DNA from 4 places in the Paenibacillus sp. FSL R7-0340 genome. Region 4 is predicted to be linked to each of the others. Evidence: riboswitches for the same ligand, from Rfam matches in the RefSeq annotation. Region 4 holds a riboswitch; each other region holds the start of a gene.

Region 1 (8,022 bases), on a different contig from region 4:
TTGCCCAGCTTGACTGTAATTTGCTTGCTTCGAGAATCGACTGCGGTCAGATTCGCCAGTGAAATATAATCGTGCAGCAGGCGCTCTTCGTTCTCCACCTCGCCTGATTCTACCAGCACACCTACACCGGCCACCTCAGCATCGAACTCAGCCAACAAGTCGACCATCCCCTGAATCGTGCCACCGGCCTTCATAAAATCATCTACAATGAGCACACGCGATTTCTCACGCATTGCACGTCTGGATAAAGACATCGTATGCAGGCTCTTTTGTGATCCTGAAACATAATTAATACTTACAGCCGAGCCTTCTGTCACCTGATGATCACGCCGTACGAGAACGACTGGCAAATTCAGCTGTGCTCCGGTTGCATAGGCAAGTGGAATACCCTTGGTCTCCACCGTCATAACCACATCAATCTGACGATTGGCAAAAGCGGTCGCGAATATTTTACCAGCTTCGTTCATCATCGCAGGTTGGCCCAGCAAATCGGACAAATACAGGTATCCTCCTGGTAATATGCGGTCAGGCTGCTCCAGTTGTGCACACAGGTCGTTCGCAAACGCAAGCGCATGCTGCTTGGAAAGCCTTGGGATCAGTTTGACGCCCCCTGCCGCTCCCGCCAGCGTCAGAAGCTCGCCAGTGCCCTCATCCTCAAATACTTCCTTGATGATGGCCAGATCCTCGCTTATGGACGACTTAGCTGCCCCGTAGCGATCCGCAAAATGAGTAAGAGGCACCAGCGTATGCGGCCGTGACAACAAAAATTGCGTCATTTCCACCAATCGTGAGCTTCTTTTAAGTTTTTTCACAACAATTCCTCGCGATCTATTCTCCTGCCGCCCGCTTTGTACAGTAAAGCACCGGCGGACTGGCCGGTTGCTGGCGGAATGTAAGTGATATAGTAAAATCCGAATATTTAATAGTAAATATATCATCTTCGTACGTATTTGTACAACAATTACCACTATAATAAGAAAAAATTATCTAAAATCAGGTCAAAAGTCGTACTGCATACACATCTTTACAGAACCCTCTTAGTCCATTGTAAATCCGTGGCACTTTGGCTTCCTTCGATACCAGTCCGAACACCGTAGGTCCACTACCTGACATCAGCACACCGTCTGCTCCTAAGCGGATCATGGAGCTTTTAAGATGCTCTACCTCTGGATACAGCTTTAGTGTTACATCCTCCAGTACATTCCCCAGCGCGTTGCATACATCGGTAAAAGAAGCGTTACGGATCGCATGCTCCATCTGGCGGGCAGACGGGTGGTGCGTAATCTGATCTGCTTTGACACGACCATACACTTCAGCCGTCGACACATTAATCGGCGGCTTCGCAAGGATCACCCAGCATTGTGGCGGATTCGGAAGTGGCTTGAGCAGTTCTCCGCGTCCGCTCGCTAAAGCTGTACCCCCTGTAATACAGAAAGGTACATCTGAGCCCAGCTCAGCACCCAGCACCCTTAACTCTGCATCCGAGATGCCAAGCTTCCATAGCTTGTTCAGTCCACGCAGCGCTGCGGCAGCATCACTACTTCCACCTGCCAACCCTGCCGCCACTGGGATATGCTTATCCAGATGGATGTGGACGCCCGTAGACACGTTATAACGTTCTTTGATCAGACGCGCAGCCTGAAAAGCCAAGTTCTTTTCATCCAATGGTATGTACCCGGCTTGACTTGAAATAATAATGGTATCACGCGGTAACTCGGACATTGTCAATCGGTCAGACAGATCGACCATGGTCATAATCATTTCGACCTCGTGATAACCATCGTCCCGCTTACGTAGAACATCAAGCATTAAATTGATTTTCGCCGGTGCTTTTTCATATATTTTCAAGGCGTTCACCCACCTTCAACTTTTCCCTCAAGACAGCTTAACATATTATATCAGACTCAGCGTGTCAAGTCATGAGGTTCAAAAAAGCGGAGATGACCCGGTCTAATCCCGGATATCCCCGCTTTTCATCAGCACCACCGATGGCTACGATTTGCGGGAAGCTGCCTGCTCGGCAAGTTGGATAGCCCGCTTGACCATATTGCCCGCATCCTTGGCTTTAATGCCTCCCCAGCCTTCTTCCTTGACCGTGTCGTAAAATCCAAGATCTTTGGCCAGCTCGTACTTTAGCTCCTCCGACATGACACTCCGTCTTCTTCGGCTCATACATACGCCTCCTTCGGCAATGGAATAAGGAAGATCATTCCCGGCTTAGTATGTGCAGAGATGTCATGCTTCATCCTGCTCTGTATATACAAAACGGCCCCGTCATTTGAAATGACGAAGCCGTCGTTAAACCTGCGAAGCTGGTATAAATCACGAAATTAATTAAGGTGTTTCAAAATATTCGACTACACTTGTATGGGAGTCGGGATCATATACGCTGACTTCCACCGACTCGGTAAGAATGTCAGCATAGCTGTAGGAGACACGTTTAAACGTCTGTTGCTCCTGATCCAGCTTGACGATAAAAACAGAAGGGTACGTTTCTTCCAAGACACCAGTTCGTTCGACGGTCTTACGGCGTCCGCCGTTAGCCCGCAGCAAAATTTTTTGCCCTACATGTGCGTCGAGACTGCGTTTGATTTCCAACAGCGTATTTTTAGCCATTGCCTAACGACCACCTCTTTCCTTGTCCATTATAACGAATTTTAGAGGGATTGTCAAATCAAGCTAAATATTATAACAACACGAAAAATAAGTTGTCAATTTAATTTTTTGCGAACAGGAATAATTTATATAAAAAATGACAAAAAGCCTCTGAAAGCAGAGGCTTTTTGTTCAGATTAATCCTATTGGCACATTTGAATCCTAGATTGCGGAAGGCGTTACTTTAAGCGTAGACAAATTTTCAAGCTTCGGCAGGCCGATGCGATAGCTTCCCCTAGTTTCAATTCCACCCACTCCGCGGCTGCCACTGATTGTCTGGTGAAACAGGTCCCCCATGTTGACCGTATCACGGATCGAAGTAAAGGCCGCCTTGGCAGCCACGTAAACGGGGTCCAGCGCGTGAATCAGGATACGCCCTGGTGAGCTGGCAAAGTTCGCTCCCGCACGTAGCAACGCTTCAAAATGGGACTGGCACGCCCCCGCTACAATCGTCAGCGAATCCAGATGACGTTCATATTGTCTTGCTACCTGAATCGCCGCCACAAAATTTTGCGAATTTTTATAACTTTTCAAGCTGTACAAATCATAAGGCTGTGGCTGCTTCAGCACACCGTCATGTCCGGTAATGACCACGATATCCGGACGGATACGGGGAAGCAGTCGGTACAACGTGTCCGCCATTGCCGATTCGTGAACGTGATGTCCCTCTGCAGGAACACGGAGCTGTTCATATAAACTGAGACATTTTTTCAAATAGCCGGGATCTCCATCCAGATGAAGAACCTTTCCCGGCATTTCAAAATACGTTGACTCGACCGGATCACTCCAGTCCCCAACCAGAGCTGCCTGACTACGAGCAGCTTGCTGCTGGCGTGCCCGTTGCAACAGATTAAGAGACTCACCAGCCTTAATATGGGCCTGCTGAGTCTTACCGCTAATCTGGTCTGCAGGCACTCTGACCAGATCGTTCACTGGGGAATCGGCCAGCAGCCGAAATTCTATTCCCTTAATGATCGCTTTATCCCGCTGGATGTCCTCAACACGAAACGTGACATCTCCGCCGTACGATTTCCGAACGACCAAGTCTCCTAAACTCATCACACTGTATCACCCCTCCTATATCGTATGGGTGAATGCACAGTTTGGTTCCAGCTTAGGATATACCTGCCTCCAACAGCACAGCGCTGAGACGCGCAAATTCCTCAATACTTAGCGTTTCTCCTCGACGGGAGGGTTCAATACCAGCTTGTTGCAACAACGGCTCCAGCGTGTCCCTGTTCTCTTTGGTGAAGAAACGGCTTTTTAAGTTATTGGAAATGGTTTTACGACGCTGGGCAAAAGCAGCATGAACCACTTCAAAAAAATGCTTCTCATCCACCACTTCCACTGGAGGGGCTTCCCGTACACGCAACCGGATGACTGCAGACTCCACATTCGGCTGGGGAATAAATACTGTATTCGGCACAATACAGACTAATTCAGGTTCGCTGTAATATTGCACCGCAATGCTCAGGCTGCCGTAATCCTTCGTTCCAGGAGACGCAGCCATACGCTCAGCCACTTCTTTTTGGATCATAACGACGATATTCTCCAAAGGGAGCTTGTCCTCCAGCAGCCTCATCAGAATCGGTGTAGTAACGTAGTACGGCAGATTAGCCACGACACTTACTTTGCTCACGTCTGCAAAATCGGTTGCGAACACCTCGCGCAAATCCAGCTTCAACACATCTCCATGACGTACCTTCACATGCTCGTAAGGGGCCAACACTTCTTCGAGAATTGGCAGTAGCCGCTGGTCAATCTCGACAGCGGTAACTGCCTTGGCCGATTGGGCCAGCTTCTCGGTCAAAGCACCAATCCCAGGACCGATCTCAAGTGCGCCCTTCGTCTCATCCAATCCGGCAGCATTTACAATCTTATTGAGAATATTCTGATCAATCAGGAAATTTTGTCCCAAACTCTTTTTGAACGAAAAACCGTGCCGTTGAATAATGTCCTTCGTACGCCGCGGTGTTGCTATATCTTGAATCCCTGTCATACGGATATCACAATCCTTCACTTTCAATTTGTGCCAGCGCCCCGGCAAATTCCTCGCGGCTGATCTGAAATACAGAGAGCCGTTTATGTAGCTGCTTTCCGTTACAATAACCAATACCCAGCACATTCCCTAAGGCCATACGGCGTGCAGCAGCATTGGGGTGGGTGATGAGTCCAGCATCAATCAGGTCCGCCCACTCAATCAGCGGGTCGGCGCCTTCCACTGTCGTATGGACCCGTGCAAGAGCGTGTCTGATCGCTTCTGGTGAGGCATTCTCCACGCCAATATCTCCTTTACGCGTCGCTTCTGCCTCGGGTATAAAGGCCTGCTTGCAGCCGGGTACCTTGGAAGCGATAATCTTACGGATGCGCTCCCCTGCATGATCGGGATCGGTTAAAATGATGACCCCCCGCCGCTCCTGCGCCAATGCAATTTTACGCAGCGTCATTTTATTAATGGCTGAGCCGCCAGTTTCTATCGTATCCGCTTCAACAGCGCGGCGAATGGCCACCGTATCATCCCGGCCCTCTACCACGATCACTTCCTTGATCATTTGCGTTTCCCTCCACTGCTACACAGCAAGCTATATTTATCTTTCCCTGCTTTTGAAAACAAAATAAGAAGAGGATATCCTCTTCTTAGCATGGCATAACTATGTTGTTAATACTATCGCATTGCCCTCAACATACACAACCTGTTTTAGTTGATTTCAGGCTTTACCGGTCCGATAACATAAACGGTTTTACCGTGCTTACGACCAAATTGGTTGGCTCGGCTCAAACTCTCATAATACACATCGATTTTGTGGCCTTTAATCGCGCCACCGGTATCCTCCGCACGGCGGAAGCCCACCCCTTCGATATACACCCACCAGCCGATTGGAATTACACTCGGATCGACCGCGATGGTGCGTCCTTCCGTGACACGTGCGCCGGATGCAGTACGTGTACCGATACCTGGCTCCTGTGAGGAATACGCCGTCATGGAGACATTTTGTAAAACTTTGCTATATTTAAAATTGACGCCTGCTTTACGGACAGCACTGCCCGAACTAACCGTTGTTGCCTTAACGGCATCATTGGGACCGACGGAAGCAGCCAGAACGACCGGTTTTTTCTTCGTTCCTACTGCAATGACTTTATCCACACGGTTCTGTGCAACTTCCTTGTTAACCAGCTGTTTGGATACCAACTTTCCATCATGATATACCTTTTGAACGTGCTGGACGACCACACCCGATTTGCCGCTTTGAATGACCCGATTATCGCCTTTATAAAGACTCGGATCGGCCGTTTTGATGACCTGATAAGGCACCTGTTTTTTCTGTTCGACCTGCTGTTTCTTCACACGGACGATTTTTATGTCCATGTTAGACGAAACAGAGGCATCCAACGCAGGATAAACTTTATCCGTTGATGATAATTTATAGCCCGAGGTACGAATGGCACCTTCTACTGTATTTTCTGTTGTGTACAGCTTTTTCGTCTCATTGCCTGAAGATACTTTGACTTGATTGGCACGTTTAATGACTACGCGATCGCCATCCTGTATTGCTCCATTTAGCGGCATGGAAACTGTATCATGCGGCTGAAGTGAAATGGAATGCTCGCTCAGCAAATCTTGAAGCTTGGATTCCCGGGTTTCTACCGCAGACGCCTTGCCATCGATGACAAAAAAGACTTGTTTTTTAGATTGCGTGTACATCAGAATTGAAATCATAATCGTTAGCGCGATTAGAAAAATAGCAACCAAAGCAGCCTGGCGCACATTCTCTTGCTTCCAACGCAATACGTAAGACATGCTGGATGAGCGTGACTCATGGGTATCCTTTTTTTGGAAAATGCCCATTTCCTCCGTCCTCCTTACATAGCCCGCCGTCTGGAGTAAGACATAGTTGAGATTTGACGTGACTATAACAGATTTTCTACAAGACAAGCCCAAACTGCGACTGTCCTGCACCATGTACCCGTCTTCGCGGCATGCTGTCCTCCCCTGTTTAACCACAGTATGATGACAGATTTTCTTTTATTCACAACAAAAAAAGCCAGAGAAAGAGACTAGAGAGCTCTTTCGTGGCTTCCGGCATGTGTGAATATGCGGGAAAACTCATGCACGAGATGGCTTCTCTCTTGTTACGCTTACGGGGTTAGCTGTCGGGTTCGGACGTAGAGAGTCGCCCTAGCTTGGGTCAACCGCTCATGGCGGTCGCCTTCACATTCACCCCGAAGACCCAGAAAGAAATCGAAATACGGCTCCTCCACCTATTCAATCCCATCCGGGGAAAGAATTTCGGTCGAGCCGGCTGGCGGAAGAGACGTTCCCTTCTTGCACATATGCCGGACGTACTGTAAGCCATATCGGTTCCCCCGTTCCCTGTAAAAGGGACTCAGCGAGACTGGTTCATGAAATGACTTGTTGATGTTTACATTCAAACAACAATTCACTGAAAAGATGATATCCTGTTTCTATGCATGTTGTAAAGCAGGTTTCAAGTACATTTTTTAAAATATTCGGTTAAAATATTGTAATATTCTCGAGTTTCCTGCAACAAATTCATGATTAGCTTCGTCTATCTCTTTATTTTGATCGATTTCTTCACTTTTTCATTGAATGTCAAATCGTTCCAGGGCATTTTGGGTCGTTATTGACACTAATTCCTCCACTGTAATCCCTTTGATTTGGGCTGCAGCCTCTGCTACCAGTCTCACATGTGCAGACTCATTTCGCTTCCCACGAAACGGATGAGGCGTCAGATAGGGAGCATCAGTTTCAATGAGCAGACGGTCCAGCGGCACCTGTGCGAGCACCTCTTTTGGCTGCTTGGCATTTTTGAACGTTATTGGACCACCGAAGGAAAGGTGAAATCCCATATCCAGCACCATTTTGGCAGTTTCCCAGCTACCCGAAAAGGAGTGCATGACTCCGCCAATCTCACTCGCTTTTTCCTCGCGCAAAATCTTAACAATATCTTCATGTGCATCCCGGTTATGGATAACAATGGGCATTTTGAGCTCACGAGCCAGACCAATTTGATTTCGAAACACCCGATGCTGCACATCCTTCGGTGATGTATCCCAATAATAATCCAGACCGATCTCTCCGATGGCTACAACCTTTTTATGACTGCATAACGATGCAATCCATTCTAGATCGCCCTCCTGCATTGTAATAGCATCCTGCGGATGCCATCCAACTGCCGCATAAATAAAATCATACGTCTCGGCCAATTTCATAGTGGATGGAATGGTCTCACGATTAAATCCGATATTGATCATCCGTGTTACTCCTGATTCGACAGCACGTGCTATAACTTCTTCACGATCTTCGTCAAATTGTGGCGCATCCAAGTGAGTATGAGTGTCGAATAA
Region 2 (8,022 bases), on a different contig from region 4:
TGGTGAGGCTTACAGTGATTTTATGTCCTATGTGACGCAATATTATAGTGACAACCCAGCAGTGCCGCAAGAAATATTGCTGCCAGATTCTCCTAAGCTGATGCAGGCAGAACAGGTCAATGTCGATCAACCGGTTGCGGCAGAAACTGCACTCCACAGTGCACCTACAGCCGATGTTACCGGACAGACAGATGAGAAAGCGATACAAACGGAGACAGAGCATTCTGCTGACTCACTGCTGGTGGCTGAAGAACGAGTAGCTTATGCAGTAGCAACGAATCAAGGTCAAGTTGGTGACCAAGATGCAGAGATAAAGGAAACAGAAACCCAACTATCCGGTGGACTGGAGGACCCAGCTACGGCAGCTCTCGCTCTGGCTGAATGGTTGGATGTTAAGGTACTTGTACCGCAGCGTGGACTGAAAAAGCAAATGACAGGCATGGCGACGGAAAATGCACGTGTTGCTTTGGATGAGAAGTTTAAGCTGATCGAGCGGGATGAGGAACGGACATCCAAAGCTGCAAGCAATCTCGGACGTGCCATTGGGCTGGATAGCTTGCACCGGGTGGAGGCGTTTGATAACTCCAACATCCAGGGTTCCGATCCAGTCTCCGCCATGATCGTGTTTATTGATGGCAAGCCTGCCAAGAAGGAGTATCGAAAATATAAGATCCGTTCTGTGCAGGGACCCGATGATTATGAAACGATGCGTGAGGTTATTCGGCGTAGATATGAACGTGTGCTTAAGGAAAATCTGGAACGTCCCGACTTGATCGTTGTGGATGGTGGACGTGGACAAATTAAGGCGGCGACCGATGTACTGCAAAATGAGCTGGGTTTGTTCATTCCTGTGTGTGGCCTGGTGAAGGATGCCAAACATAGAACTTCCCAACTATTAGTGGGAGAGTCCTCTGAGGCCGTGACACTTGCACGCAATAGCGAAGAATTTTATCTGCTGCAACGGATTCAGGACGAGGTTCACCGTTTTGCCATCACGTTCCACCGCGAGCAACGCGGCAAATCTATGGTAACTTCCCGGCTGGACTCTATTCCAGGCATCGGCGAGAAACGGCGTAAGTTACTGCTCAAGCATTTTGGATCACTCAAAAAAATAAGAGAGGCCAGCGTTGAAGAATTCCGGCCTCTCTCTATTGGGGATAAGCTTGCGCGTCAGATTATAGCTGCCCTTCGGGAGGAGGAGTCGTAGAATACGGCTCCTCTTTTTTAATAGGTTCAAACATAATTCGATTTGGCTTTTTAGGACTAAACCAATAAATGATGTAACCCACAATGGCTGGAAGTAAGATCCAGAATAGACCAGCGCTCACATTCACAGTGTCTCCCAGACTCATTACACTAAGCCCCATTAGAATGCTGTCAAAAATAACATGGCTGAACATGGCGGCAATAAAACCGTAACGCAGGAACACAAAACTGAACAGCAAGCCAAGAAAAGTCAGCTCAATAGGTCTGGAAATCACCGGATAGATCGGATAAAGTGTATGTCCCAGTGCCCAAATCAGCGTGGTGATCAGACAAGCAACAAAAGTGTTTTTCACTATTTTTTTGACCATCGGAATACCAAACAGACGGTAGACAGTCTCTTCTCCAATACCTGCCATCCAGGCCATAATCGGCAGTAACCATGGATAAGCCATATTGTAAGGGGATTGCGTGGCATCTGTTGTGGAGAATGTATTAAATGTGCGCTCCAGTATAAAGAATAAGATGGATTGTACCCCGAGTAAAATAAAGGCCCACAAGTAGCCAACATACATACTGCGAAGCACATACAGCCCGTAGCCCGGCTCTTTCGCACGCGGCCATGCATTCAGTCCAACCTGACGCATAAGTCCGTCACCGCCGACCAAGGAGAAGTAGAGCGCTACTGCCATGAAGAAGGTAACACCAATCTGGAACACCATAAGAAATATAAGCATGCCCTTACCGCCTGCTTCTGCTTGCAATAAAGGCAGCATGTTCATTGTCCCAGCTATACTTGCAATAAAGTATATAACGGACAGAACAATGCCGCGTACAAATGAAGTATGTCGTCGGGTGAGTGACGCATACACAATGGCAAGAACACCCAGCACAAAGCTAAATAGGGCATAACCCGCATAGGTCATCCAATTCGCCCAAAATGTTTGCTTTTCGATATAATCGGTATAGGACGACGGGGCCGAAAAGCTTTGAGAGAAGGAGCGAACATCACCGTCTTCGAAAGTAAAAGCCAGTGTAAGTACCGAGGCGCCGATTTTTTTATCGTCTACGGTATACTTTAATCCACCTTCTTTTTCAGTGGTGGCGAGCTTCAAGTCCGACGGCTTAAAACCAAAGCGCTTAACCCATACTGCGGCCGCCTGCTCCTTGGCTTCAAGCGTCATGCCGTCCTCAGCTACACGTATAAGCCTGTTACGTGCTTCTTCATCCGTAGAAATATCAGCCTGTGTGTAATTGGTACTGGAGGTGATCCGTTTAAAGCTAACGACCTTCCCAGTGGATAAATCCACATGAATTTGCAGTTTGCTTTTCGCTGAGGATTCAGGCAGATCAACCCGAAAGGTTTCGTAAGGGTAATTTTTCTTCCATGTACGGTCGTACTGTTGAAGCAGTTTTTCTCTAGATAAATAACCGTACAAATCTGTTTCGGCCTGATAGGTCACGACAGGCTCCTCTGGCTGTGATTCAGTATAGCCCAACTCGGAGCGGGCAAAGTCCAATGCGTGTATGACCGCTTCTTGTTTGCTGATGACCTTTGCGTTCATTACTGATTCTGGACTCGGATTGCTAAGCGAGGGAATAAGCAATTGAAAGATAAAAAAGCAAATCAGGCCAATCCCGCCCAGCAAGCCTAATTTTTTGAAGTTGGCCGTGAGCACGACCGGTTTCCCGATAGGATTCATGAGTTTCCTCCTTAATCTGTAAATAAGAACATCCATTAAAGATATCATACTGCACAGGTTCCCGCCAACAGACCAGCGATATTCATGAAAATAGAGTGAAAGCACTTTAAAGTTCCAATAAAATAAGATAAGCTGCGATTAAACGATGCCCATTCGCAAAATAAAGCCAATTTCACGTTTTTTCGGCGAAATCGGTTTTGTGATCTGGATATAGAAGGATTATAATCTTGAGGCAATGCCTATAAAATACATAGGTAATGATATACAGTTGAGCCAAATTTCTATGAGAAAACGGGGGAACCATGTTACTGGGGTGAATTTTACAGCCGATCCTGCTGGATTGGATGTGTAAATAGGGCATACTGTGCTGCCCGAATCCGTCAGCTAACCTCGTAGGCTATGAGCAGGAACCAAGTCAGGCACTCGGTTTTCCGGTGTCTATTTTTGTGTGTATAAAAGTGTGTGGATTGGTTAGACCGCTGCGGGTGCAGATTATTCTTCCGATTGCTGTTATCCCCGGATTTTTTGATTGTATAACCCCTTTAATGGTTAAAATCCGGAGATAAAGGCAAACGCTTCGCTTCTTCAGAACAATTCTGCCCCCTTCGCTGCTGCCCGCCAATAGCACAGGGGGCAGAGTAGTGCTTGACATGCATTCTTCCTGTATTCAGGGAATGCTAATTATAGTTACTAAAGGTTTGGAAAAATCAAAAAAATTAGGGGCAACGACGATCGGAAGATCAAATGGAACGCGTAGCGGGCTTACACCGTATTAAATCACTGTTTTTATAGTTTTAAGGATTAGGAGAGAAGTGATGAATAGATGAATCCCAATGCAAGCTGGCTCCGGCTTTCTCCACCGCAGATATTCGTTGCGGGTTTTGCCATTATCATTCTAATAGGTAGTTTATTGTTAATGCTGCCGATCTCCAATACAACAGGAAAGCCACTTGCGTTTATAGACGCTTTGTTTACTGCCGCTTCCGCGACCTGTGTTACAGGGCTTGTCGTAAAGGATACGGGGACCTTTTTTACAATCTTTGGTCAAGTTGTTATCGCTGCGCTCATTCAGATCGGCGGCCTGGGCTTTATGACTATGGCTACCTTGATCGCGCTGGTGTTCAAACGTCGGATTTCCTTACGGGAGCGCCTCATTTTACAGGAAGCGATGAATCAGACCTCTGTCGAAGGAATTGTCGGATTGATTCGTAAGGTGCTGCTGTACTCGCTGGTCATTGAGGGCGTATGTGCTGCAATATTTGCGATTCGCTGGTCGTTTGATATGCCTGTAGGCAGGGCGATTTATTTTGGGATTTGGCATGCCATCTCCATGTTTAACAATGCTGGTTTTGACTTATTCGGGCACTTTCGCAGCCTGACAGATTATGTATATGATCCGATTGTTAATTTTACAGCTATGTTCCTGATTATTTCAGGCGGAATTGGTTTTGTAGTGATGTCGGACCTGGCAGAATATCGCAAGCGCAAGAGACTTTCCTTGCATACTAAGGTGGTACTCAGCATGACGGGCGCTATGATTGTAGTCGGCACGCTCGTGATTTTTGTATTTGAGTTTACGAATCCAAAGACTCTTGGCTCGCTTGATTGGGGGGGGAAACTGCTGGGATCTTTATTCCAGTCCGTAACCCCTCGTACCGCAGGTGCCAATACACTGGACATTGCAGGCTTGCGGCAGGCTACGCAGTTTTTTATCATCATACTCATGTTTATCGGGGCTTCTCCTGGCTCTACTGGAGGCGGGATTAAGACCACAACATTCGCGCTGCTCATTGGAGCCGTGATTTCGATGCTACGGGGGCGTGAAGATATTGTACTGTTCAAGTACCGACTTGCGCAGGGACGAATTTACAAGGCTTTGACCATTACACTGCTGGGGTTGCTGTTCGTGATCGGGGTGACCATGATTTTGTCGGCAACCGAAGATCATCATTTTCTGATGATCTTGTTTGAGACGGTGTCTGCGTTTGGTACGGTGGGGCTGTCGATGGGGCTTACACCTGATTTGACAGTCATAGGTAAGCTGGTGATTACCCTGACGATGTTTGCAGGTAGACTGGGGCCACTCACGCTAGCTTATGCACTGGGGCCGAAAAAGGGTAAAGAATTATATCGTCATCCGGAAGGCAAAATGATTATAGGATGAATCATTTCATGATAAGTAGTATACATTTCGTTGATTTAATTATTTCAGGATTTTTGCAAAATCCTCATTTATGAAATTGATTCAGATAAGGGAGTTTTCGAGTAGATATGAAAACGCAGCAGTTTGTAGTTATTGGCTTGGGGCGGTTTGGCTCAAGCCTGGCTTTGCAATTGGTGGATATGGGGTGCGAGGTGCTAGGCATCGACCGGAATGAGGATGTTGTGGACAGTATGAGTGAGATGTTGACACATACTGTCGTGGCGGACGCTACTGATGAAGACTCATTGCGATCACTGGGCATCCGTAATTTCGATTGCGGCATTGTTGCTATTGGTGATGACATTCAGGTAAGCATCCTGACCGCCATTTTGCTGAAGGAGCTGGGTGTGAAAAAAGTCGTAGCCAAAGCCATATCTGTGCTGCACGGGCGTGCGCTAGAGAAGCTCGGTGTGGACCGGATCATTTATCCAGAACGGGATATGGGTATCCGGGTGGCTCATCAGCTAGTCACGCCTAATTTGCTCGATTATTTGGAGTTGTCCAAAGAATACAGTATTGTGGAACTCAATGTACCTGCATGTCTGAATGGCAAAACGCTAGCAGAGCTAAATGCCCGTACTCGCTTTGGTTGTAGTGTCGTGGCGCTTCATACGGCGAACGGTATCCTGATCGCACCGACGGCTATGGATCGGCTAAAAGCAGACGATATTATGGTCATCATCGGCTCGAATGACAATATCGGTCGCTTTGAGGATGAGGTTGTTAATGTCAATGAAGAGGGCTAAACCCTCTACACCATACGATAGCCTGCAAACGACGCACGTGTCTCGCTAATCCAGCGTCGTGCTGTCGGACCGAGATCGGTCGTCTCCGAGTAAATGAGGGAGGTCGTTCGGCGTGTCTCCTTCAAATCGGGCAAGTATAATGCAGTGAGTCCATTATCCCGTAATAGTTCGCTGCGCAAATAGGATTTGGGTAGCAAGGCGGAAGCCTTACAGGTTGGAAGCAGGCGTACAATTGCCTCGAAGGAGTCGATTTCCATGCGGATATCCGGCATGATGCCGCTGCGCTGGAATAAGTCATCCGTCAGACTGCGATACCAGGTTCCTTTGGAGAAAATAATCATCGGCAATCCTTGCAGGTCTTTCATCGAGGCCGTTCCTGTCTTGACGGTTAATTCATGTCCAATGGGAACAACAAGCTCCAAATGATCATCAAATAGCGGAATGCAACGCAGTCCAGCTTCATGAATGGCAGACCCGACAATACCGGCGTCTGCTTTTTTATCACGTACAAAGGCGACGATTTCATGGGTTTTACCGGTGAGCAGCTTCAGCTCGGTTTGAGGATGCTTGCTCATGAAAGCTTCGACGAGGGTAGGCAGCGTCGTTTGGAGTGTCGTGAGGCTTGCGCCGAGTGTAAGCATACTCTGGGCTTCATTTTTGTGCTGGGACAGCTTTTGTAAAAAGCGAAGCTGTCGTTGCCGTTGCTCTAGTGCGAATGTATAAACAAATCGGCCAGTGGACGTAATTTCGAGCCGTTTGCCCCGACGATCAAAGAGATTCACACCCAGCTCTTCCTCCAGCTTGGCAATTTTGCGAGACAGGGCAGGTTGGGACAGATTCAGCAGTTTGGAGGCTTTATTCAGGCTGGACTGCTCGACAATGACGGCAAAAGCGTTCAAATCCTCAAACAAATCATCCACTTCCTCTCTATATGCAAAAAAGACATAATAATTAATACGTATATTGCAATTCCATTATAAGCCGAAAAGGAGTAACATGAAAGCGACACAAGATGTTCACACTTTTGTTTTTCCTAATAAGGGACACCTTGTTGGACATTTCCTGTCGGAAACTGTCATTTTATATGTTATATTACTATTGAAAACGCTATTATTGGGAGAAGGGAGCATGACCTAGATGAGAGGATTTTATTCCAGAAAGCTGCATTCGCTTCTTGGCGTCATTCCGTTGGCTCTATTTTTTGTTGAGCATTTGGTGACGAACTTCACAGCGGTGGAGGGCGGCAAGGAAGGATTTAATCGCAGCGTGGCCTTCCTGAATGGTTTGCCGCTGGTTATTGTGCTAGAAACGTTATTCATCTACTTGCCATTACTGTTCCACGGGATTTATGGCTTGTATATCGCTTATCAGGCTGACCCGAATGTCAAAAGGTTCGGCTATTCACGTAACTGGCGCTTTCTGTTCCAGCGTATTTCTGGCGTCATTACATTTGTATTTATTATCTGGCACGTATACGACACACGCTTTCAGGTAGCTCTGGGTAAAGTAACTCATGAGGAGCTAGGCGGCGTTATGCATGGCATCGTGACGAACCCGGTTTATTTCATTTTGTATTTAATCAGTGTCGTTTCGGCATCCTTTCACTTTGCTAACGGACTGTGGGCATTTATGGTCAGTTGGGGGATTACTGTGGGACCACGTGCGCAAAAAGTATCTTCTTATATCTGTATGACCCTGTTCGTGGTGGTGTCTATCGGCTTCATCGCTTCCCTGCTTGCATTCCGCAGCGCGGAATTTCAGGAAACGGCAACTGCCTTGGTGCAATGCAGCGCTTTTAAACAGCTACTGTAAATGAGTCATATCCATTATACATCGTGTTGAGATTCTATTTTTAAACGTAAAAGGGGATTTGGTTAAAATCCTGAAAAAAAGGAGTGAGCAGAAATGGCAGCATCCAACATTATTGTCGTGGGCGGCGGTCTGGCAGGTCTAATGGCTACGATCAAGGCGGCAGAGGCGGGAGTTCACGTTCATTTATTTTCTTTGGTTCCGGTCAAAAGGTCCCACTCCGTTTGTGCTCAAGGCGGCATCAATGGTGCGGTAAATACAAAGGGTGAGGGAGACTCACCCTGGATTCACTTTGATGATTCGGTCTATGGCGGGGACTTTCTGGCCAACCAGCCTCCGGTAAAAGCGATGTGCGAAG
Region 3 (8,022 bases), on a different contig from region 4:
CAGAAATCATGAATAACAGCTGTATCCGTATGAACATGATTGACTCGAATCATTCCGACCGGTGTCAGTCTATCTACAGCGAGGTAAGTTACACGTTCTGGTTCTCTCGTATGCTTAAAATAGTTCTTTGTCCAAGACTCGGAATCACCAAAAGCTTGCGATGAACATTCAACCATAAAATCAAAATCCTGATCTTCTTCTAGCCGCAAAACTAAGCCGGATTGATGTAACCTATCAGATTGGAACCGATTTAAATTCATGGAGAATTCAGACGTACTAAAGTTGGCCCCCAAGTACTTCACACAATCTATTCCAGGTATTGAATTGGACGGGATTCTGATGCGACATGCTTTGATGCCTTGTAATTGTATCACAGCTGCAGCATTGTACATTAAGGAGCGGAATACACCCTGGCGCCGATAATTAGGATGAACCATAGCGTTAATATTAGCTTCGATTTCATCTGATGTATACCAACTGAGATAGCCAATCAACTGGTTGCCCGATTGGCAAAGGATCGCTTTATCTCCACCGTTTTCTTTAAGGCTTTCTATGCCCACTCTTAAACTTGATCCGTCGAAATTCTTGCATAGTTGTTCCAACATTCGTATTCGAGCAATCTGATGATCTGAAAAATCATTCATTTTAAAAAATTTATAATCTTGCATATTATTGGTTACCCTCATCAAGAAGAAACCACGCAGTTTATGGACGAGTAGGCGCTGTCCTTCTATAGTCTGTCCGCTTATTCATCGTTACCATTTGGACCGCCTCCTTGATCATATATGAGTACTATTTTAACTTAATTATCAGACAAATCAATTTATTATATTCTCAACGCTTGGCAGGCTCTACCTTCATTTGCGCCTTAAGCGCGAGATTCAGCTTGAGCACGTTCACACGCGGCTCGCCGAACACCCCGGCGCTGCGGCCTTCTGTCTGCTCCTGCACCAGTGCTCTCAGTTGATCCTGCGGGATACCCGTCAAGCCACTAATACGCGGAATTTGCACCCGTGCCGCCTGTGGCGAGATGTGCGGGTCCAGACCGGAGCCGGAGTTCGTAATCAGGTCCACCGGAACCTGACTGACGGGTACATCCGGGTTATGCTTCTGCCAATCCGCAATAGAGTCCTTGACTCGTTGTATCAAGACTGGATTCGATGGCGCGTAGTTACTTGAGCCTGAACCAGCCCCATTGTAATCAACGCTCGATACCCGACCTTGAAAAAACGCCGAATCGGCAAAGGACTGCCCAATCAGTTCGGAGCCGACCACCCGCCCCTCCGCGTCACGAAGCATACTGCCGTTTGCTTGCTGTGGAAACAGAACCTGTGCTACTCCTGTACTGACTAGCGGATATGCCAAACCGCACAAGAGAATCATCAGCACTGAAGTTCGTAAAGCCACTCCAATAACTGTACTTCCTCGCATCTCTTGTCTCTCCGGTTGTCCTTCCGACACTGTCCCGGTCCCTGTACGTTTGTTATGACCTTGCCCGCCAGATTCGGCTTTTTCGTGCGCAGCAAATCTGCGTCCAGACATCATCCGATAAAAACCACTCATGTCGTTCACCCTTTCTGCGCTAAATCCACAAATGCACCAACAAATCAATGGCCTTAATGCCAACAAACGGTACGACCATACCGCCCAGACCGTAAATCAGCAAATTCCGTCCCAGCAGGCGATCCGAGCTCATCGGCTTATACTTCACGCCCTTCATGGCCAGCGGAATCAGAAGCGGAATAATAACCGCGTTAAAGATCAGCGCCGACAAAATAGCGGACAGCGGGGAGCCAAGCCCCATGACGTTCAAAGCGCCCATTTGTGGAATGGCCAGCATGAACATCGCCGGGATGATGGCAAAATATTTGGCAACATCGTTTGCAATGCTGAACGTTGTCAATGCTCCGCGCGTCATAAGCAGCTGCTTGCCGATCGCGACCACCTCAATAATTTTGGACGGATCGGAATCTAAGTCCACCATATTAGCCGCTTCTTTGGCCGCGACTGTGCCGCTATTCATGGCAAGACCGACATCCGCTTGCGCCAGCGCAGGTGCATCATTGGTGCCGTCTCCGGTCATAGCAACCAGCTTACCCTGTTCCTGCTCACGTCGGATAACCGCTATTTTGTCCTCCGGCTTGCTCTCAGCTACAAAGTCGTCCACACCCGCTTCTCGTGCAATTGTAGCTGCTGTCAGTGGATTATCTCCGGTACACATGATCGTACGGATACCCATTTCCCGGAGCTGATCAAACCGTTCCTTCATGCCTGGCTTCACTGTATCCTTCAGATAAATAATGCCGTATATCTGATCATCCAGCGCGACTGCCAGCGGTGTACCTCCTTCAGAGGCTACCTGATTCGCTATTTCCTCCAGATCAGCTGGAACACTGCCGTTTTGCGAGACGATCCATTGCCGAACAGAATCCACCGCGCCTTTGCGTACCTTTCGTCCATCGGCCAGATCCAGACCACTCATCCGGGTCTCCGCCTTGAATTCGATAAAGGTTCCACCTGCTGCCAAGGATGCATCCAGCGTATGCTCCTGTTTGCGCATCAACTCGAGAACCGAGCGACCCTCTGGCGTCTCATCCTTCATAGAGCTAATCGCTGCCCACTTCACTAACTTTGCCTTCTCCACGCCCTCTACAGGCACGAATTCACTCGCCATTCGGTTCCCGAAGGTGATTGTACCTGTTTTATCCAAAATCATCGTGTTGATATCCCCAGAAGCTTCTACCGCCTTGCCTGACATGGCCAGCACGTTAAACTGGGTGACCCGGTCCATACCGGCAATCCCGATGGCTGACAGCAGTCCTCCAATCGTGGTTGGAATCAGACAGACTAGCAACGAAATCAGCACAGGAACAGGCAAATCAATGTTAAAATGACGGGCAATCGGCGCTAGCGTAACCACTACAATTAGAAAAATAATCGTTAAGCTAATCAGCAAAGTGTTCAGTGCAATCTCATTCGGCGTTTTTTGCCGCTGTGCGCCTTCCACGAGCGAAATCATTTTATCAATAAATGTCTCGCCCGGCTCTGTCGTAATCCGCACCTTAATCCGGTCACTGACCACTCGCGTCCCGCCGGTTACCGAGCAAAAATCACCACCCGATTCCTTGATGACCGGAGCCGATTCGCCCGTAATTGCAGATTCATCCACCGAAGCCAGACCTTCAATGACCTCACCATCGCTTGGGATCATTTCGCCCTGGGAGACAATAACCACGTCCCCCTTACGCAATTCGGTTGAGCTAACCACCTGAATGTCATTTCCGATGAGCTTGTTAGCTTGCGTATCCTGCTTGGATTTTTTTAAAGAGGCAGCTTGTGCCTTACCCCGCCCCTCCGCGAGCGCTTCGGCAAAATTAGCAAAAAGCAACGTAAACAACAGAATAACAAACACGGCCAGGTTAAAGCCCATTTCCTTGCCAGTTCCAAAATAACCGGGAAGCAGTAACATTAGCAGCACGACCAATGTACCGATCTCCACGACGAACATGACAGGATTCTTCATCATAATCATCGGATTTAATTTTATAAAGCTATCCTTGATCGCATGCTTCAAGATGCTTCTGTCCAGCATGTGTTTGCGTTGTTCCTTCATGATCAAACACCCCGTTCATCCATTCTCATTTTCTTCTTCACATGGTCAAAAATTCAGCAACAGGTCCCAATACGATAACGGGTAAAAAGGTCAACGCACCAATCAGCAGCACGACCCCGATCAGAATGGCTCCAAATAACTTGTTGTCCGTACGCAGTGTCCCCGTCGTCACCGGAGTCGGTGCTTTGGCATTCAATGAAGCCGCCACAGCCAACAATGCAATCATAGATACATATCGTCCGAAGAACATAACCAGCCCCGTTGTCATGTTCCAGAATACGTTGTTATCCGAAAGACCTTCAAATCCCGAACCGTTATTTGCAGCAGATGACGCATATTCATAGAGCACCTGAGTCAACCCGTGATAGCCAGGGTTAGTGACCGCGTCGTATCCCCAATGACTCATAAACGCAAGCGCAGTTGGGGCGAGAATGAGGAACGGATGTACCAAAATGGCAATCGCGATCAGCTTCATTTCCTTGCCTTCAATTTTCCTTCCCATAAATTCCGGAGTTCTCCCGACCATCAGTCCGCATATAAACACACCCAGAATCGCATACATCAGCATATTCATCAGCCCGACACCCTTGCCGCCAAAAATGACGTTTAGCATCATTTCTCCCAAAGCAGCCATGCCACCCAGTGGGGTTAGTGTATCATGCATATTATTGACCGAACCTGTCGTTGCCGCTGTTGTGACCGCAGTGAATAAAGCCGATTGTCCAATGCCGAAACGAACCTCTTTCCCTTCCATGCTTCCTTGAGAAGCATCCACACCCAGTGTCTGGATTAACGGGTTACCTGTCTTTTCAGACACGTACGTAATAGATAGAAAAATAAGAAACAATACCATCATGGAGCTAAAAATAATCCAGCCCTGCTTACGATTACGGGCAAACAATCCAAAGGTATACGGCAACGAAGCTGGCATTACCCACATTGCCAAAATTTCCAGCACGTTCGTCCAAGGACTTGGATTTTCAAAAGGATGTGCAGAGTTAGCTCCCGCATAACCGCCCCCGTTTGTCCCCAAATGCTTGATGGACTCCAGAGAAGCAATGGGTCCCATAGAAATCTGCTGCTGTGTTCCGCTCAGCGTCGTAAGATCCGCCGTAGGCTGTAGCGTCTGTGGTACCTTCAATCCAACCAGCACCAGCGTAAGCACAAAGGCCAGCGGCAGGAAAATCCTTATAATGGCTTTAATAAAATCTTGAAAGAAATTGCCCATCCCTTCACCGCGCCGCGTCAATCCTCTCATAAAAGCCGCAGCAACCGCAAAACCGGAAGCAGCCGAAGTGAACATCATCATCGTGACGAACGCCATCTGTGTCAGATACGTAAGCCCGCTTTCTCCGCTATAATGTTGGAGATTCGTATTCGTCATAAAGCTGATTACCGTATTAAAAGCTAGTGATGCTTCCATATTACTGTTTCCAGCCGGATTACCAGGAAGCATTCCCTGTAAACGCAACAGCAAGTAGCTGATCGCCACAAGCACGACATTCGTTGCAATGAAACTCATAACATACGTAGTCCAACGCATGCTCTCCAGCTTCTTCAATCCTACAATCTTATAAATCAGCTTTTCTGTTCCGCCAAAAATCCGATCCGTCCGATTGGGTTCATTCGAGAATACATGATACATATAGGTGCCCACTGGCTTTACCAAGAGCAGCAATATGACGATCACAATTCCAATTTGAAGCAGCTCCATCCTTTATTCCTCCTTCAAAATGCTCCTGCGTTTGGAACAACAGACCTGCTTCCAGAGCACCAATTGTGTGCACACGTTTGCGAAAACCCGCTACCTATGATGCTTAATATTCAGATCTGTTGTTCCCGCCCGCTCTATCCCCTATAGCTGACTAGAACTTTTCAGGGTTCAGGAGTGCGTAGATTAAATACATAAACACAATAGCCGTAAGCCCAAGTATAACGATCATCCTCTTCGTCCTCCTTTAGAGGTCTGCGCATCACACCAGCGTACAAACAGCAGTATCACTCCATAACTCACAGCCATGACGAGCAGCATGTATATATCCATCATGTTTATACCCTCCGTATCGGTCCTCAGATCGCCATTCTTATTTGATCATAAAATCATAAAACAACTATGTTATAAGTGCTTATCCGTTCAGCAGAAAACCCACCTCTCCGTTCAATGTGTAGATCACATGATCCGCTCCCAATCCCCGATAAATTCCTTGTGGATTACAGCCGTGCGTAATAACATAGATCGATTCCGATGTTAGCGGCCGACATATTTGCAGGAAACGGCACGTCAGATTCAAGCTGTTCTCGAACAAATACACACTACCAATTTCTTTTTTTGGAAAATTCCATTTTCCCGCTTGCATGGTATTGATGCGGACAATGTGCTCCACACCCATTTTTTTGAGCTGTCGTTCCTCCTGGGCGCTATTCGTGAGAACTGCAAACGCCAATTTTTTGAAAATAAGCAATTTCACAAAACTTCTGCCCGCTTCATTCGGTGCAGTGACAATAATTAACCGACCTTCCATCAGTAGCTCCTCTCCCGGTATAAAAAGACAACAAAAAGAAGCCGAAGGAAAAAGGCTTTCCTCCGGCTTCTTACATATCCATGATAAAATAAACCATGGCTGCACACGGCGGTTTGTTGCCTCTCCCTGTACGCTTACGAGGTTAGCTGTCGGATTCGGACGTGAGAGTCGCCCTATTTCTGGCACTTGACCTGAAAATTCACCCCATGAGACACACGGCTTCCGAAGCCGTACAATCTCGATTGGTTCCCCCGCTTTTGCAACTGCAAAATTCAGCGCTATAGACATTTCGTTGTTGCTTCATTCAAGTTAATTTGAAATTACGTCTTGAATCATACACCCGCGCATGGAAGACTGTAAAGCTCAACTGCGGGGTTATAAATCGGCCTTTAGAGCCTAGGATATTAATAATAGCGCTTACAATGCAACTATGCTTCTCACAGCTCCTTCAATCTCTGTTTTTCATCCCTTTTCGAAAATGACAAGCATGTCAATATTGGCGTAGGGTAGAGCGTTTTTGGCCTTTTTTTGTAAAAAGAGAAGAAAATACGCTATATGTACCAGCTAAACACCGATTGAACCCGCTTTTATAAGAAGAAACACCTTAATTCGCTCCATTTGCGGTGCGATTTACTGTTTTGAACAAAATACGATTTTACAGCGGCTAAAGGCTTGATACAGCTTTTCCAGACTTGCAACCTTGCTTTTAATTGCTTACAATTTAATTGCTGAATATTGAATAAGGAGAGATACTATGACCGTTTATGAATATGATGCGCACACCCTGCAAGGGAAACAAATTCCGTTATCCATATATGAAGGGAACGTTCTGCTTATCGTGAACACTGCCAGCAAATGTGGGTTAACCCCCCAATACAAAGCGCTACAAGAGCTATATGATCAGTACCATGAACAGGGGCTCGAAATTTTGGGATTTCCCAGCAACCAGTTTGCCAAACAAGAGCCAGGTTCCAGCGAGGAGATTTCCGAGTTTTGCCAGATCAATTATGGTGTTACCTTTCCGATGTTCGCCAAGACAGATGTCAATGGCGATCAAGCGCACCCCTTATTTCGTTACCTGACCCAAACTGCTCCGGGGGGTATTAGGGTCTAAAGCGATCAAATGGAATTTCACTAAATTCTTAATTACACGAGAAGGTAACGTATTTAAGCGCTATGCACCGCAAACCACTCCAGATAAGCTGGCGGGAGATATAGAGAAGCTTTTGCAGCAAAACTGACATCCTTCTTTATCACAGTTAATAAACGACCGGTTGTCTACCGTTGTTCTGTGGCAAAAGGGTATAACGAAAAATGCTTAACAAAAAAAGCATCCCTTCACGTAAACCGTGTCAGGATGCTTTTTTAACTGAGTCTTGCATATAATGCGGTCGAGAGGACTCGAACCTCCACGGGCGTACGCCCACTACCCCCTCAAGATAGCGTGTCTGCCATTCCACCACGACCGCAAATCATAATGTAATGAGGCAACAGATTTATTATACTCTCTCATCAACTATTTGTAAACAAAAATATAATAATTATTTTATATGTTATTTTAACTAACATGTATGAGCGATAAGAATATTTTATTTGACACAAAAGCTATTTAAATGTAAATATATATTACATATATTTCGAATATTTTTCGTTATCCCCAAGTAAAAAGTAAAATAACATAACATAACATAACATAAGGATTCACTTCGAGGAGGCGAACCACCTTGCATAAAGGCAACCGCTTGCTGAACTATGCATTATTGTTGGACCCTTCCCTACCTGTTGGTGGCTTCACCCGTTTTAACGGACTGGAGAAACTATCGCGTAACGGACATTTGAACAGTCTACAAGACCTGGAACATTACATGCTGGATGATTTGTATCCTC
Region 4 (8,022 bases):
CCCAAAGGCTATTGTAAACTCCACCATCGTTGCCGGAGAGGAATTGTCCTTCTGTGGGGGGATCATAGTTATAGATACTGCTGGTCATACACCAGGACACCTAAGTTTCTATCATAAATCCAGTCAAACCCTGATTGCAGGAGATGCCCTACGCGTAGTAAGCAGCAAATTATTGGCTCCAGACCCGCAATACTGCTGTGATTTCAATATGGCCAAAGAATCTCTTAAAAACCTGCTGCCTTATGATATTAAAAAAGTGATCTGCTTTCATGGAGGGCTGTACGAAGGCAATTGTAATCAGCGGATATCTGAAATATGTGAATCCTAGCTTTTGATTACATGGTCATACCCGATCCTTGACCGATCAGATAATCATCTAAAGAAAAGACTAACCAGGAATTCCTGGTTAGTCTTTTCTGAATGAGAACTAGGCTTTTAAGTGGACTCTTAATACGGGTACTTCTGAAGAGGCAGATGTTCCTTCCAAGATTTCCACATGGCTGATCATCTCTTGCCCGTCTGGAACGATTACCGGAGTAATTACAGGCAATCCCCCCTGTTGAATCGCGTCTAGATCAAACTCCATCAGTAATTGCCCTGCTTTAATGTTATCTCCTGTTTGAACGTGAGGGTTAAACCCTTGTCCTTTGAGGGAAACTGTATTAATCCCGACATGTATCAAAATTTGTACACCAGATTCATGCTCAATGATCAGAGCATGCTTACTTTTCTCCATCACGTGGACGACTTTACCCGTAAAAGGAGCAGTCACTTTACCTTCAGTCGGATGAATAGCGATGCCTTCCCCCATAGCCTTCGTAGAGAACGCAGGATCTGGAACCTCTTCAAGGGAAACCACTTTTCCTTTGATTGGTGCTACCATGTCGAATTCTTCAATACGAGGAGCCGCCTTCTTTTTCAACCATTTAAACATAACGATGCCACCTTATTTAGAGATTACATTCATAAACAGTGAATAGGACTTAACTACATCTTTCAAGGAACCGGTTCCACAAAATGAATAAAAAAAGGAGTGGAAGCGATTTCTATCTGAATTATAGTGAATGCCTTTCCAGGATGTCAAGATGCTCCTCTCCGTTTCTAGAATCACTCCGTTTAAAGATACAGAAACATTTTATAGCGAGCATACTTTACATCCTTTCACTAAAATTGCATAATGATCAGTTGTAAAGTATGCACATTCATATTATATACTTACCTAAAGGAGAGTGTAATTTATGAGTGAACCCTGTGTTCCGTCTGGCGTGGTCCTAAAAGACACTGGCTTTGGATATACGTTGTCCTTAATAAGCGGTAAATATAAAATGATCATTATATATTGGCTTTTTGAAAATAAGGTTATGCGACATAACGAGCTGAAGCGAAGTATCGGTACCATTTCCTTCAAAACACTAAGCATCATGTTAAAAGAGCTAGAGGCAGATGGCCTTATCATACGCAAGGAATTTCCCCAGATCCCTCCAAAAGTTGAATATTCACTATCTAAACGTGGCCTTTCTCTCATTCCATTATTAAATATGATGTGCGAGTGGGGAGAGGAAAATGGTTTGCCAGCTCTGGAGGACGGACAGCAATAGACATTCCTATTACAGGCTGTCAATAAAATTCAAATAATCTCGTGCGCTTTTCTCCAATTCGCTTTCGGACGTACCAATCTCATTTTCGCCAGACTCTTTTTCTGTACCATAAAACGCAAAGAACGAACGATAATCTGCATTGCAATATAGGAAGGTTGTTTCAAAAGGAGATAATAGCTGCTCAAGTGTATGGCGATATCTTCCTTCTTCACTATAATCTTCTTTTTTACTTCCGGCAGATACTGCTAAAGCAACCTTACGATTCTTTAATTTGTCACCTCCATTTGAACCATGAGCCCAGCCATAAACAAAAACATCGTCAAGCCATTTTTTAAGGAGAGGCGGACTGTTAAACCAATAAACTGGGAACTGTAAAATGAGATTGCTATGTGATTCAATGAAGTGCTGCTCTTTTTCCACATCAATGTTCCCGTCAGGGTAAACCTTATGCAATTCGTGGATAGTATACTTTTCTGGATATTTTTTGAGTTCTTCTACCCATCGCCTATTTATGACAGATGCCTCGATGCTTGGATGTGTAACGATAACAAGAGTTTTCAAAGAATTGTCCTCCTTAAGTATTATTTATTTTTGAGTATAAAGTGAGCGCTACAAATATGTAAGTATGCACTTTCAGGACAACTACTTACTAAAAGGTTAGTGTCAACTCAGATAAATAAAAAAAGCAGCCCACAGAAGTGGCTGCTTTTTTTACTGCGTTAACGCTGGGCCTATCCTTCCAGCGCCTGCTTCAATTCCTCAGGCGAAGCGTCCCACCATTCCTCGTTATGCGAAATTAGCAGGCTTTTAAGCGCTGCTCTATCTTCGCTGCCGAGATCATCCAGCATGAAACGACGCTTGAGCGCGTAATCCATACGGTTGACGTGATCGGCGAGGATTTTCCAGCCGCGTTTGGCTTCGTCGTCAATCAGCATCTCGCAGGCGGTGGCGCCGCCGTACATACGTCCTTCGGGCGTACGATCCACGGCTACCCATACGAGCCATACCTGCCGTCCATTCGGTACATCCTCTTTATTCGTAGAGAACTTGATACCACGTTCTACTTTACTTTTGGCATGCATGGCACCGATATCAATTTTCGCTTCTCCTCGGTCAATGATGACCGGGGACATGCTGTTCAGGTCGATTGAGCCTGCGCCGAAACCCTTATGTTTACTCTTGCCACTGACAATGTTCAGTGCAATCTGTTTTTTGCCGTCCGGCTGATTTTCACTCATGCGTCACTAGACCTCCATTTTCCGTCTTCACACTCATTCTACACTATAAATATTTTAACTAATAATCTCCTGAAAGCAAACATATACATGCTGTAGATGCTTGTCAACGGGAGGTATCCATTGTATGACCCCAGCACGCACTAAAATCGTTTTATTGTCTACACTAGCCCTCGGTCTCCTCGCAGGGACGTTATGGTTTGCCTGGCAGCCCCAATCGCAATCAGACCCGCAGTCCATAGGCCAACCACTATACGGCTCCCTGTCTGAGTCTGCGCTTGTCCCAAATATGGGCATGCCTCTAGGGGCAAACATCCTGCCTGACCTGCCCAAGAACCCTCCACAGCCCGCTACAGAAATCCTCAGCAAACGGGTGGTAGAGTACCACATTGATGTGTCTCTGGAAAAAGGACAGGTTTTGCGAGGCACTGAGACACTGACCTGGAGGCATCCGGGCAAGAAAACCGTGAATGATCTGTATCTTCATCTATACCCGAATGCCTTCTCTTCCATGGAAACCACCTTTATGAAGGAATCCGGTGGAAAGCTGCGCGGAGACACCATGCCCAAAGACGGCTTTGGCTCCATGACGCTGACTGAACTAAAAACAGAAGACGGTTTATCTCTCATGCACCGCATCCAATATGTGCAGCCAGATGACGGTAACGCAGGCGACCGTTCGCTCATGAAGGTGCGTCTACCCAAGCCGGTACGAGGTGGCGAAGAAATCACATTATATATGAAGTTTGAGGTAAAACTGCCCGCCATCTTCGCTCGTATGGGTGCGACAGATGATTTTGTAATGGCAGGACAGTGGTTCCCGAAGCTCAGCGTCTACGAGACTGCAGGGCAACGTGGACGCGCCGAAGAGGGCTGGAACCTCCACCAGTATCATGGTAACTCCGAGTTTTATGCCGATTTTGGAATTTACAGCGTACGGATTCGGGTGCCTGAAACTCATATCGTAGCAGCGACCGGATTTCCCACCCGTGGTGCCGTCCGACAGAACGGCCAAAAAATATATCAATTTTATGCCGATGATGTACACGATTTTGCCTGGTCCGCTTCACCCAACTTTGTAACCGTAGAAGAACCCTTTTCTTCTGCTGAAGTCCCTGGTGTCAAAATCAAGCTCTACCTTGACCCGTCGCACAAGGAGCTCAAAGGGCGCTATATGAGCGCAGCGAAGGCCGCTCTTTCGTACTACAGCAAATGGTACGGGCCTTATCCATATTCCACCCTATCCATCGTGGTTCCACCCAAATCAGGCAATGGAGCCGGCGGTATGGAGTATCCGACACTCATCACAGCCGCTGCTGCGGGTAATCTAAATCCTGGCTATAGTCTGGAACGAACATTAGTTCATGAGATTGGACATCAATATTTCTACGGAATGGTAGCCAATAACGAATTTGAGGAGCCGTGGCTGGATGAAGGCTTCACCTCCTATGCAGAGGAGCGGCTTATGGAGCAAGAATATGGGCTTACCCCCAACTTGCCATTACAATCGGGACAGATAGCCTCCCCACAGCCGCTAAACCGCGAGTCATGGAAGTACGGCTCGGCTGCTGAGTACGCGCAAAACGCCTACTCTCGAGGCAAGCTGGTACTACGGGGCATTGAACGTCAGGTGGGTATGAAAAAAATGGATCGGATTATGCGGACCTACGTCCAGACGTACCGATTCAAGCATCCATCCTCCCAGGATTTTCAACGTATCGTGGAGAGAGCCACCGGACGCTCATGGAGCCACTATTTTGAACAGTATGTATATGACGGCCAGATGGCGGACTTTTCGGTGGATCATATCACGAACCAAAAGCTGGAGAATGGATATGAAGCAGTCGTGACGGTCAGCAAAAAAGGGGCGGATTATCCCAAGATCCCTGTCCAATTTACCTTCAAGGATGGTACCACGATATTCAAGGCTTGGGACGGCGCGGGCAAAAGCACAACTTTTCGGATCAAAAGTACTTCTCCCGTTTCCTATGTAACCCTTGATCCTCTATATACCATTGCACTGGAGAACAAGCACATTAACAATAGCCTAAAAGCCGAATTGGACGAAAAGCAACAAACCCGTTGGAATGTAAGTGTAACCAAGCTGTTAGAAACACTGCTTGGAAGTCTGTCATGGTGAGGTGTCTATAGATGCGGACTGTTATAAAAGAGGGCTGGGCGCTGGTGCGCATACGATTCTATATCGTTATCATTTTATTTCTGTATCGACTACTGTGGGGGGTGTTTCTCTATCGGCTGGTGCAGTCTGCCGTTATCCCGCTACTGCTCCGTTATCCTGATCAGGGTCAAAACGAGCTGGGACAGACCTTGTTTTGGATGGAGAGCCAGATTGCTCTGATGGACAGCCGGGAAGTACATGTGTATTTGTGGATACTACTAGGGGCGACTGTACTACGCATACTGATCACTCCCTTCATTAGAGCCGGAATATATCAAAGCCTGCATACCGATGCGACTGAACCGCAAAGCCTGTCCTTTTTCAAGGGTATGAAACGCCATGGCATGTCGTCGCTGTTGTATTACATCATCGAGTTGGGACTGCTGCTGCTTCCCGCCATTTGGGTAGTACCGAGACTCTACCCTATTGTAGCAGGAGCACTTCAATCTTCCTCTTATCTGCTGCATTTGTTGCCCTATGTCATGGGATGGATGGCATACGGATGGTTCATTCGGCAGTGCATCCTGTATATGCAACTGGGGACTGTCGGTGGTCACGCCATACTATCGTCCCTGCTCGCCTTCTTTCGCCAGCTCCTTCCAGCTGTCGGTATATCTCTTTTGCTTGGTGCTTGTGTGCTGCTGGTCTTCGGTCTATTTGGCACCGTGGCGATGATTTGGACTGGCATGCTGGCGCTCATTCTCCAGCAATCGTATCATTTTGTTACTAGTCTGGTCAGGCTGTGGCATATCAGTTCGCAGTACAGACTATGGCATACCGATATCTCCAGTAGAAGTTAAGCCCTGCCTTTATGTTTTTTACTTCATTTCCGTCTGTCGAAAAATCTTGATTCATATCCGCGCAAACGACACATAACTGAATACTGTTAACAACATCTGTTCCTTGGACATTAGGAGCAGATTTTTTTTGTAACTTTTTGCAATGAAACATTTGCCAAAGCCAGCCGTCTTTGTTACAATAATCGCAGTGAACTGATAGTAACAACTTTGTAATCTTTATTGTAACCTTTATCTCAAAAATAACGTTATTGTGAATACTGCTCTCCAAGGTGCACATCTTAAGTTAAGCCTAATTCCTGGCACCTAGGAAGCGGGGGAACCAGTTTGGGTGAATTGATCTCGCAACAGAGTGGTCATAGGGGAACCTTCTACCGAATCCTTAAGCTAACCTCGCAGGCATTGGAAGGGGTATATTTTTTTTGAAGAAGAAGCTAACGATCGCAGCTATGGGTCTTGCCATTGCCTTTACATCTTTTACATTCGGTGGCGGCAGTGCATATGCAGACTCTAAGATGGACCAGGTCATTCAAGATGCCAAAGGAACGAGCTACAGAAGCGGAGGCACTACACTCGAGGGATTCGATTGCTCCGGCTTCACAATGTATGTATTCAACAAACTGGGAATTAAACTTCCGCATCAATCCGGATCACAATTCAAAATGGGATCTTCTGTATCCCGCGATGAAATGAGACCTGGAGACCTGGTGTTCTTCAACACCACAGGAAGAGGCATTTCCCATGTAGGTATCTTCGTAGGTGAAGGGAAATTTGCCCACTCCTCGACTTCACGTGGTGTAGTAGTTAGCTCACTGAACGAAAATTATTACGCTAACCGCTATGTCGGTGCAAAAAGAATTATGAGCACAGACGCTTACCATTCTGTAGCTTCAGAAATTCCTGATGACGACAACGTAGAATAACTAACGCACAGCAAGCTAACCCTAGCCGCAATTTGATTCTGGCCGGAATCGAATTGCGGTTTTTTATGTCCACAACATCAGCAATTATTATCATTACTGACGAACTGAAGCCTCAAAAGGTTTCAATTTTAGCGAACATCGTCGGTTTTACCGTCAGCGCTGGGGGAGCATATGAGCAGTAATTCCTTCTTATTGAATGTATACCCGACTTGAGTATGAAATAAACACGCTTGCCATTCCCCTGCAACTTGTCTACAATCTGTTGTTAATGATTGAAGTACCTGTAAAAGGAGGATGGAACACATGCCGGCCTCAATATCCAACTATCGGATCGTACCGATGGACGAGCATCAAGCGGCTGCAATCTGTGAGTGGCGCTATGATCCACCTTATAATATATACGGTTGGCTCCCCTGGGAACAAATGAAGGCGCTTGAAGTCGAATTTGGAAGTCCCACGCTTCGCCAAGAGCAATATGTTGCCGTACTGGATGAAGAGAATAAGCTGACGGGATTTGCTCAATATTTTCCTATGATCGGTGTGACCCGGCTAGGTCTTGGAATGCATCCCGAAAGATGCGGACATGGCAAAGGCGCTGATTTTGTCCGTGCCATTGCAGAGGAAGCCCAACGACGCAACCCGAAGAATGAAATTGATCTAGAGGTACTCACTTGGAATCGGCGCGCTATCCGGGCTTACAAGGCGGCTGGATTTGAGCTTACAGATACCTATGAACGCCAGACTCCCGATGGCAAAAAACCGTTTTTTTGTATGGTATATCGTCCCGAGCACCAAACCCAGGTTCTATGATAAAAGCGCCTTCGGCATACAACCGCGATGTTGTATAGCGAAGGCGCTTTTATCATCATACGACAGATCATTACAAGCTCAATGACTGCTGCGCATTTTTTCAAAAGCTTCATTATATTGTTGGGCTTCCTTAATATCCACGGCCATAATACCGCCGTCGTCCCAAGAGGTCAAACGCAGAGTCACGGTCTTGTAATCAATCGTAATAAATGGATGATGATTGAATGCTTCAGATATAGCGGCAACTTCATCCACGAATGCAATCCCTTTCATAAAACTGGAAAAATTATATTTCCGAACGATCCAACGTCCTTCCTCCAGTTCCCAGCCCTCCAGTTTCTCCAGATGTGCTTCAATCTCTTCTTGTGTAAAAGGCATGTTACGAACTCCTCCCCGTTTATACGGAAGCCTTTCGACCGCTTAAATACGGCCAAAACTACGATATATTGGTGTACATATTACCACGGCCCCGTTGATAAA

The links. Region 4 has a riboswitch for cyclic di-AMP ahead of MKX59_RS27310 (C40 family peptidase). Riboswitches for the same ligand answer to the same signal wherever they lie in the genome.
Region 1: it holds a riboswitch for cyclic di-AMP, as region 4 does, so the genes downstream of both, MKX59_RS00295 (3D domain-containing protein) here and MKX59_RS27310 (C40 family peptidase) in region 4, are expected to answer to the same signal.
Region 2: it holds a riboswitch for cyclic di-AMP, as region 4 does, so the genes downstream of both, MKX59_RS06060 (TrkH family potassium uptake protein) here and MKX59_RS27310 (C40 family peptidase) in region 4, are expected to answer to the same signal.
Region 3: it holds a riboswitch for cyclic di-AMP, as region 4 does, so the genes downstream of both, MKX59_RS21190 (hypothetical protein) here and MKX59_RS27310 (C40 family peptidase) in region 4, are expected to answer to the same signal.

What each region holds. Positions count from the first base shown of each region.
Region 1 is NZ_JBBOBY010000001.1:76,409-84,430, forward strand. It holds gene purR (pur operon repressor) at 1-812, opposite strand, end outside; gene ispE (4-(cytidine 5'-diphospho)-2-C-methyl-D-erythritol kinase) at 994-1,848, opposite strand; gene MKX59_RS00270 (small, acid-soluble spore protein, alpha/beta type) at 1,993-2,172, opposite strand; gene veg (biofilm formation stimulator Veg) at 2,335-2,616, opposite strand; gene yabG (sporulation peptidase YabG) at 2,818-3,714, opposite strand; gene rsmA (16S rRNA (adenine(1518)-N(6)/adenine(1519)-N(6))-dimethyltransferase RsmA) at 3,770-4,654, opposite strand; gene rnmV (ribonuclease M5) at 4,662-5,207, opposite strand; gene MKX59_RS00295 (3D domain-containing protein) at 5,354-6,502, opposite strand; cyclic di-AMP (ydaO/yuaA leader) riboswitch at 6,774-7,056, opposite strand; gene MKX59_RS00300 (TatD family hydrolase) at 7,258-8,022, opposite strand, start outside.
Region 2 is NZ_JBBOBY010000001.1:1,354,146-1,362,167, forward strand. It holds gene uvrC (excinuclease ABC subunit UvrC) at 1-1,207, shown strand, start outside; gene MKX59_RS06055 (CPBP family intramembrane glutamic endopeptidase) at 1,176-2,906, opposite strand; cyclic di-AMP (ydaO/yuaA leader) riboswitch at 3,168-3,320, shown strand; gene MKX59_RS06060 (TrkH family potassium uptake protein) at 3,730-5,070, shown strand; gene MKX59_RS06065 (potassium channel family protein) at 5,178-5,855, shown strand; gene MKX59_RS06070 (LysR family transcriptional regulator) at 5,861-6,766, opposite strand; gene MKX59_RS06075 (succinate dehydrogenase cytochrome b558 subunit) at 6,993-7,667, shown strand; gene sdhA (succinate dehydrogenase flavoprotein subunit) at 7,761-8,022, shown strand, end outside.
Region 3 is NZ_JBBOBY010000001.1:4,735,969-4,743,990, forward strand. It holds gene MKX59_RS21170 (GNAT family N-acetyltransferase) at 1-668, opposite strand, end outside; gene kdpC (potassium-transporting ATPase subunit KdpC) at 835-1,563, opposite strand; gene kdpB (potassium-transporting ATPase subunit KdpB) at 1,583-3,613, opposite strand; gene kdpA (potassium-transporting ATPase subunit KdpA) at 3,651-5,327, opposite strand; gene MKX59_RS27630 (potassium-transporting ATPase subunit F) at 5,479-5,556, opposite strand; gene MKX59_RS21190 (hypothetical protein) at 5,740-6,135, opposite strand; cyclic di-AMP (ydaO/yuaA leader) riboswitch at 6,251-6,423, opposite strand; partial or broken gene MKX59_RS21195 (glutathione peroxidase) at 6,890-7,376, shown strand; tRNA gene MKX59_RS21200 (tRNA-Leu) at 7,522-7,604, opposite strand; gene MKX59_RS21205 (urease accessory protein UreF) at 7,878-8,022, shown strand, end outside.
Region 4 is NZ_JBBOBY010000003.1:282,253-290,274, forward strand. It holds gene MKX59_RS27275 (MBL fold metallo-hydrolase) at 1-328, shown strand, start outside; gene MKX59_RS27280 (PTS sugar transporter subunit IIA) at 428-934, opposite strand; gene MKX59_RS27285 (winged helix-turn-helix transcriptional regulator) at 1,239-1,598, shown strand; gene MKX59_RS27290 (NAD(P)H-dependent oxidoreductase) at 1,608-2,159, opposite strand; gene MKX59_RS27295 (YwhD family protein) at 2,330-2,836, opposite strand; gene MKX59_RS27300 (M1 family metallopeptidase) at 2,961-4,973, shown strand; gene MKX59_RS27305 (hypothetical protein) at 4,985-5,812, shown strand; cyclic di-AMP (ydaO/yuaA leader) riboswitch at 6,089-6,226, shown strand; gene MKX59_RS27310 (C40 family peptidase) at 6,232-6,732, shown strand; gene MKX59_RS27315 (GNAT family N-acetyltransferase) at 7,036-7,542, shown strand; gene MKX59_RS27320 (4a-hydroxytetrahydrobiopterin dehydratase) at 7,621-7,920, opposite strand.